One region of the Acidovorax sp. BL-A-41-H1 genome, then DNA from elsewhere that is predicted to be linked to it. Evidence: predicted binding sites of a transcription regulator. Region 1 holds the regulator's gene; each other region holds the start of a gene.
What was found. Region 1 encodes FNR, which switches genes on or off when oxygen is low (the NO sensors DNR and NnrR bind a similar motif). Its sites were predicted from a motif close to TTGATNNNNATCAA; they were not measured.
Positions count from the first base shown of each region.

Region 2: the regulator FNR is predicted to act here: its motif matches at 1,418-1,431, upstream of ubiU (ubiquinone anaerobic biosynthesis protein UbiU).
Region 3: the regulator FNR is predicted to act here: its motif matches at 1,107-1,120, upstream of ACTPOI_RS12525 (universal stress protein).

Region 1 is NZ_JBPVJQ010000006.1:994,738-997,003, forward strand. Features, by position in the region: gene ACTPOI_RS17805 (FixH family protein) at 1-3, shown strand, start outside; gene ACTPOI_RS17810 (hypothetical protein) at 92-385, shown strand; gene fnr (fumarate/nitrate reduction transcriptional regulator Fnr) at 550-1,272, opposite strand; gene hemN (oxygen-independent coproporphyrinogen III oxidase) at 1,458-2,266, shown strand, end outside.
Region 2 is NZ_JBPVJQ010000003.1:215,750-218,015, reverse strand. Features, by position in the region: gene mnmA (tRNA 2-thiouridine(34) synthase MnmA) at 1-25, opposite strand, end outside; gene ACTPOI_RS02145 (MFS transporter) at 104-1,291, opposite strand; gene ubiU (ubiquinone anaerobic biosynthesis protein UbiU) at 1,512-2,266, shown strand, end outside.
Region 3 is NZ_JBPVJQ010000005.1:309,361-311,626, forward strand. Features, by position in the region: gene ACTPOI_RS12515 (hypothetical protein) at 1-179, shown strand, start outside; gene ACTPOI_RS12520 (2OG-Fe dioxygenase family protein) at 241-1,026, shown strand; gene ACTPOI_RS12525 (universal stress protein) at 1,204-1,641, shown strand; gene ACTPOI_RS12530 (tetratricopeptide repeat protein) at 1,732-2,266, opposite strand, start outside.

The sequences.
Region 1 (2,266 bases):
TGATCCCTGCCATGGCTGTCCGATTAGGGCGGCTTGCGCAACACCTGCGACCCTGGTCAACCGATCCTGAAAAAAAGAGGAGACAAGCGCGATGTGGACCCAACGCCTGATGTGGATAGCATGGCCTGCCTTTTTGATGGCAGGTGTGCTCGAGATGCTCGTCTTTGCGCTCGTCGATCCTCATGACCTGCACTGGTTTGGCCAGCCCGTGCCACTTTCACGGGAAGGCGTCTACACGCTGGCGTTTTTTGCTTTTTGGGTGGTCACCATGGCTTCCAGTGCGCTCACCACGCTGCTGGCTATGTCGCCGTTCGAGCTCAACCGGTGCCCGGTACCCGACGGAGAGCGGCCGGACGATTGCCGCAAGACTTCGGGCTGTGCCTGAACTGTCGGCGAAAGCCAGGCCGGGAGCCTTCAAGGGCAGGTTGCAGTCGCCGAGCCGCCCATTGCCCAACAGTGCGCGGTGAAGGTGTTGACAGGTTCAACCGGGCGGCTGAGCCGCGCTGTCAAATGAGCAGGCCTCCCGAGAACCCTCCGGCCACGCCCTGCTCAGTGGCAAGGCTGCTGGCTGTTGACAATGCGGCGCAGCGCGTCGGTGTCCAGGATGCGCACATGCCGCTGCTTGACCTCGACGATCTGTTCGTCGACAAATTTCGAGAAGGTGCGGCTCACGGTTTCGAGTTTGAGACCCAGGTAGCTGCCAATCTCTTCCCGGGTCATGCGCAGCACCAGTTCTGACTGCGAGAAGCCCCTGGCGTGCAGGCGCTGCACCAGGTTCAGCAGGAAGGCCGCCAGGCGCTCTTCGGCACGCATGCTGCCCAGCAGCAGCATCACGCCATGCTCGCGCACGATCTCGCGGCTCATGATCTTGTGCACGTGGTGCTGCAGGGCCGTGACCTCGCGCGACAACTCCTCAATGCGGTCAAATGGCATGACGCAGACTTCAGCGTCTTCCAGAGCAACGGCGTCACAGGTGTGGTGGTCGTTCACGATGCCATCGAGGCCGATGATCTCGCCTGCCATCTGAAAACCCGTTACCTGGTCGCGGCCATCTTCCGTGGCCACGCAGGTCTTGAAGAACCCGGTCCGAATCGCATACAGCGACGTGAATGTCTCGCCGTTGCGAAACAAGGTTGCGCCGCGCTTGACCTTGCGCCGCACGGCCACCACTTCGTCGATGCGCTGCAGTTGTTCTTCGTTCAGTCCTACGGGCATACACAGCTCCCGCAGGTTGCAGTTCGAGCAGGCGACTTTGATGGTGAGCGGATTCATGGCCGGTGGAACTAGTTGCGGAAAATAAGGATACTCCGCATCTGCATCAAACAGATGACGGTTGACCTCATGGGGCCAAATGATATGCGTCAAATTGTCGCAGTCAGCGCCTTGTGGCCGCTTGATGTAAATCAAGGACTGCCCGCGGCAGCTGCGGCACAGTCAGGGCGTTCCGAAGGATGCCCATGACCGCTGTCTCCCCTGACCTGCTGCGCCGATTTGATGTAGCGGGGCCACGCTACACCTCCTACCCCACCGCTGACCGCTTTGTCGAAGCCTTTGGGCAGGAAGATTATGTGCTGGCGCTCGATCAGCGCAGGAACGGAACGGTTGCGAAGGCGCTGCCGCTGTCGCTCTATGTGCACATTCCTTTTTGCGAATCGTTGTGCTACTACTGTGCGTGCAACAAAATCATCACCAAGCACCACGACCGGGCCGATCTTTACCTGCGGTACCTGAGCCGCGAAATTGACCTTCATACCGCCCATTGCGGAACAGGGCAGGTGGTGTCGCAGCTACACCTGGGCGGCGGTTCACCCACATTCCTCTCGGACGATGGGTTGCGTGAACTCATGGCTGTCCTGCGTCGCAGCTTCACGCTGGCACCGGGCGGTGAATACTCGATCGAAGTCGATCCGCGCACGGTGAATGCTGACCGCCTGGCAGTCCTGGCCGAACTGGGTTTCAACCGGCTGAGTTTTGGCGTGCAGGACTTTGATGCGGAGGTGCAGAAGGCCGTGCACCGGATCCAGCCTGCCGAGCAGGTGTTCTCGCTCGTCGAGTCGGCTCGCTCGCTCGGCTTCGACTCGGTGAACGTCGATCTGATTTACGGCCTGCCCCGGCAGACGCCCGAATCGTTTGATCGTACCCTGGCCCAGGTGGCCCAGCTGCGGCCCGATCGCATCGCGCTGTACGCATACGCCCATCTTCCCGAGCGGTTCAAGCCGCAACGCCGCATTGTGTCGGCCGAGCTGCCTGCGGCCTCGGCCAAGGT
Region 2 (2,266 bases), on a different contig from region 1:
CGCGTTGTCTGGTGCTTGCTGTCATTGGCCTGATTGTATTTTTGTACAGGCCAGGCGGGACGGGTGCGCCGCAAAGGCCCCCGTTGCGCTGCGCCCCGTACCTTCACACTGCAGGCGGCGCACTACGACGACGCTGCAGCCCCAGCCAGGCCAGCGCCGCGCCGGTGACAGCAATCGGCATCAGCGACCCCGCGTTCAGCAGCGTCCAGCCCTGCGTGGTGACCAGCACGCCCGACGAGAACGCGCTGAGTGCCAGCGTGGCATACACGCAGAAGTTGATGGCGGCCTGGGCGCGGTCCTTTTCCTCCGGCCGGTAGGCGGTGATCGCCAGCGTGGTGGAGCCGGTGAACAGGAAGTTCCAGCCCACGCCCAGCAGGAACAGCGCCACGCCGAAGTGGTGCAGCTCCACCCCCATCAGCGCCACGGCCACGCAGGCAAGGTTGAGCACCACGCCTGCCCCCATTACCGGCAGCACGCCCACGCGTTTGATCAGGTGCCCGGTGAAGAAGCCCGGTGCAAACATGCCGATCACGTGCCACTCCAGCACCAGCGCCGACGCATCGAAGTCAAAGCCGCACACCTGCATGGCCAGCGGCGTGGCCGCCATCAGCAGGTTCATCACGCCGTAGCCCAGCGCAGCACCCATGATGGCCACGATGAAGGCCGGCTGGCGCATCAGCTCGCCCAGCGGGCGTCCCCGGGCCACCTCGCCCGCAGCGTTGAGCACGGGCCGTTCGGCCTCGAAACGGATCGCGGCCATGCACACCATGCCCAGCAGCGCCACCCCGATCAGCGCGATGTACGCCCCGGCAAACGGCACCGGGAACAGCGTGCGCGTGGCGCTGGCCAGGTTGGGCCCCGCTATGGCGCCCAGCAGGCCGCCGGCCAGCACCAGCGACACGGCTTTTTCGCGGTAGTCGGGCGCCGACAGCTCGGCCGCTGCAAAGCGGTACAGACCGCCGTTGGCGCTGTAGTAGCCCGCCACCACCGTGGCCGCGCACAGCAGCCAGAAGTTGCCCTGAAACGCGGCCCAGGCGCACAGCGCCGCCGACGCCGCGCCCACGGCCAGGCCGATCTGGAACGACACCTTGCGGCCCCACAGCGACTGCGAGCGCGCCACCAGCGGCGTGGCCAGCGCCCCGCCCACCACGTAGCCCATCACCGGCAGCGTGGCCATCCAGCCAAAGGGCGCCAATTGCAGGCCCACCAGCCCGTTGATGGCGATGAAGACGACGTTGTTGGTGAGGAAAAGGCCTTGGCACAGGGCCAGCAACCAGAGGTTCTTGTTCACGGCAGGAGCGCGGCAGCGAGTAGGGGAAAAGGGGAGGGCGGCACGGCGCAAGCAGCGCGCGGGTGCCGTTGCGAAACTGTGCCGCATCAAAACCCAACTACTTTGCTCTGGCATTGTGCACCGCGGTTGATGCACATCAGCAGGAACACGCGGCGCTGTCACTATCGTCGCGCCCATCGCCTGGGTTCTCCATTCGGAGGCCCGCAACTTCTTGCCCATGATGGACTCCCCGACACGCCCGGAAACCGCGCCCGCCGCCGCCGACATCCCCCAAGCACCTGAACTCGTCTGCCCTGCCGGCAGCCTGCCCGCCCTCAAAGCCGCGGTGGACCACGGCGCCAGCTGCGTATACCTGGGCCTGCGTGACGCCACCAACGCCCGCAACTTTGCCGGTCTGAACTTTGACGAGGCCGCCATTGCCAGCGGCATTGCCTACGCCCACCAGCGCGGCTGCAAGGTGTTCATGGCGCTCAACACCTACCCGCAGGCGGGCAACCCCGGGCCCTGGCGCAGCGCGCTCGACAAGGCGGTTACCCTGGGCGTGGACGCCGTCATCCTGGCCGACCCGGGCCTCATGCAGTACGCCGTGCGGCACCACCCGCAGCTGCGGCTGCACCTGTCGGTGCAGGGCTCGGCCACCAACCACGAGGCCATCAACTTCTACCGCGAGCAGTTCGGCATCGTGCGGGCCGTGCTGCCGCGTGTGCTGTCGCTGGAGCAGGTGCGCCAGGTGATCGACCGCACGCCGGTCGAGATCGAGGTGTTCGGCTTTGGCAGCCTGTGCGTGATGGTGGAGGGGCGCTGCGCCCTGTCGTCGTACGCCACCGGCGAGTCGCCCAACACGCACGGTGTGTGCTCGCCCGCCAAGGCCGTGCGCTGGCAAGAAACGCCGCGCGGGCTGGAGTCGCGCCTGAACGGCATCCTGATCGACCGCTACGGCGCGGGCGAGAACGCCGGCTACCCCACGCTGTGCAA
Region 3 (2,266 bases), on a different contig from region 1:
TTGTGCAGGAGCCACCGCGCGGTGGGTACAAGCATGACAAGTACGAAAAGCATGACAAGGGCCACAAGGGTGACAAGGGCAGCAAGCACCGCGACGAGCGCCACTGGGACGGCGATGACCGGGGCCATGGCAACGGGCGTGGTGAAGGCCGTGGCAAGGGCAATGGCAACCGCGACTGAGGCGTGCCAGGAGCCCTGCGACGCCTGTGGCGCAGGGCGCTGCGGTTAAGCTCGGGCCACTATGGCCCAACCCAGTTTTGTTCCTCCCTTCACCACCCCGGCCGCCGTGGCCGAGAACCTGCGCACCACCGGATTTGCAGTGCTCGCGCCGTCCGACGTGGCCCACTGGACTGGTACTGACCTGCCAGCGCTGATGGCGCTCAACGGCAGCTGGAACAATCTCCCGCCTGATGAATTCCTCAAAGATGGCGGGCGCTACCGCAAGCGCCGCCACGCCTGCTTTGTGGTCGATGCCGGCCAGGTGCAGCAGGTACCGCACCGGCCCCACTGGCAGCCTGTGGAGTACAACGCCCTGCACGGTGGCATGGAGCGCTGGTTTGCGCCCATGGAGGCCGACACTGTGGCCCAGCCTGTGTGGCAGCGCCTGATGGCAACCCTGGCGGGCGTTTCGGATGCCGTGTTTGGCGGCGCGCAGGCACCGGTGCCGTGGTTTGTAGAGGCGCACCAGTTCCGCATTGACACCACCGATGGCATTGGCCGCCCCACACCCGAAGGCGCGCACCGTGATGGCGTGGACCTGGTGGCCGTGTTCCTGGTGGGGCGCCATGGCGTCAAGGGCGGCGAGACGCGTGTGTTCGAGGCCAGCGGCCCCGCGGGGCAGCGCTTTACGCTGACCGAGCCGTGGTCGCTGCTGCTGCTGGATGACGCACGCATGATCCATGAAACCACACCCATCCAGCCAGCAGCCCCCGGCGGGCACCGCGACACGCTGGTGGTGACCTGCCGGCGCGGCAGCTTTCAAGGGGCTGATGTGGTGGGGCAGGGCGCAGCAGTAGCGGCGGCCTGACGCGTCCGCTCGGCAGCCATGGCGCCCGCTGCACACAGCGCGCAGGTGCCGCATTTCCTGTTCGGCCGCGTCCCCGGGATTTGATCCGAATCAAGGTGCGCGGTATGGTGGTGGGGGACACTCGTCGTCAAGGTTGGGCCACGAGCCTGGCCTCCACCTCACTCAAGGAGAAGTACCATGTTCAAGCACATTCTGGTTCCTGTCGACGGTTCGGAAACATCACTGCTGGCCGTGTCCAAAGCTGCCGGGCTGGCCAAGGCATTTGGCAGCGCAGTGACGGCGCTGTATGTCGTCGATCCGTATCCCTTCACCGGCGTGGGTGCCGACTTTGCGTACGGTCAGGCGCAGTACATCAACGCCGCCAAGGCTGAAGCCAACGCTGCGCTGGAGGCCGTGCGCAAGGCCATGGGCGATGCGGGTGTGCCCGTGACCACTGTGGTGGGCGAGGGCCATGCCGTGCATGAAGGCATCATGCGCGCGCTGGAGGGCACCGATATCGACCTGGTCGTGATGGGCTCACACGGCCGCCGCGGGCTGGAAAAGCTGATGCTGGGCAGCGTGGCGCAAAAGGTGCTGGGCGTGGTGCGCGTGCCCGTGATGGTGGTGCGCGGCTAAGGGCTTCCGAGGCGTTTCAGCCCGGGCTCCGCACGTCGAATTTGCACCCTGCAAGCGCGCCCAGACGGCCACACGGCCACACGGCCCATTTCAGGCCTTCTGCATGTACACATACCGGCCCGCAATGGGCTGGTGTTCGTGAAAGCGGATAGGTGCATCCAGTACCTTCCGCACCGCCAGCCCATGCGTGTGTGCCAGGGCGCGCAGGTAGTCCTCGCGGTGGGCGTAGCGCAGGCTGGGCAGCAGTTGCACGCCCGGGCCCTGCTCGGCGTCTTCCACCGTAAAGGCCAGCCAGCCACCGGGCTGCAGGCGCAGTGACGCCAGCGCAAAGGCGCGCTCCAGCGGGCCCACATAGATGAACACATCGGCGGCCACGATCAGGTCGTACGGCGCACCGCCGTCGCCCAGGTGGTCGTGGATGTCGTGAACGTGCAGATCGTTGTACAGGCCGCGAGCGCGGGCCTTGTCAACCATGGCGGGCGACAGGTCCACACCCGTCAGGTGACCGGCGCGGGTGCGCAGCAGCGGGCCGCACAGGCCGGTGCCGCAACCCAGGTCCAGCACGCGCGCCGCAAAGGCTGAGCAGTCGGGCGGCAGCTGCTCGATCAGCAGGCGGTGGCCCTGG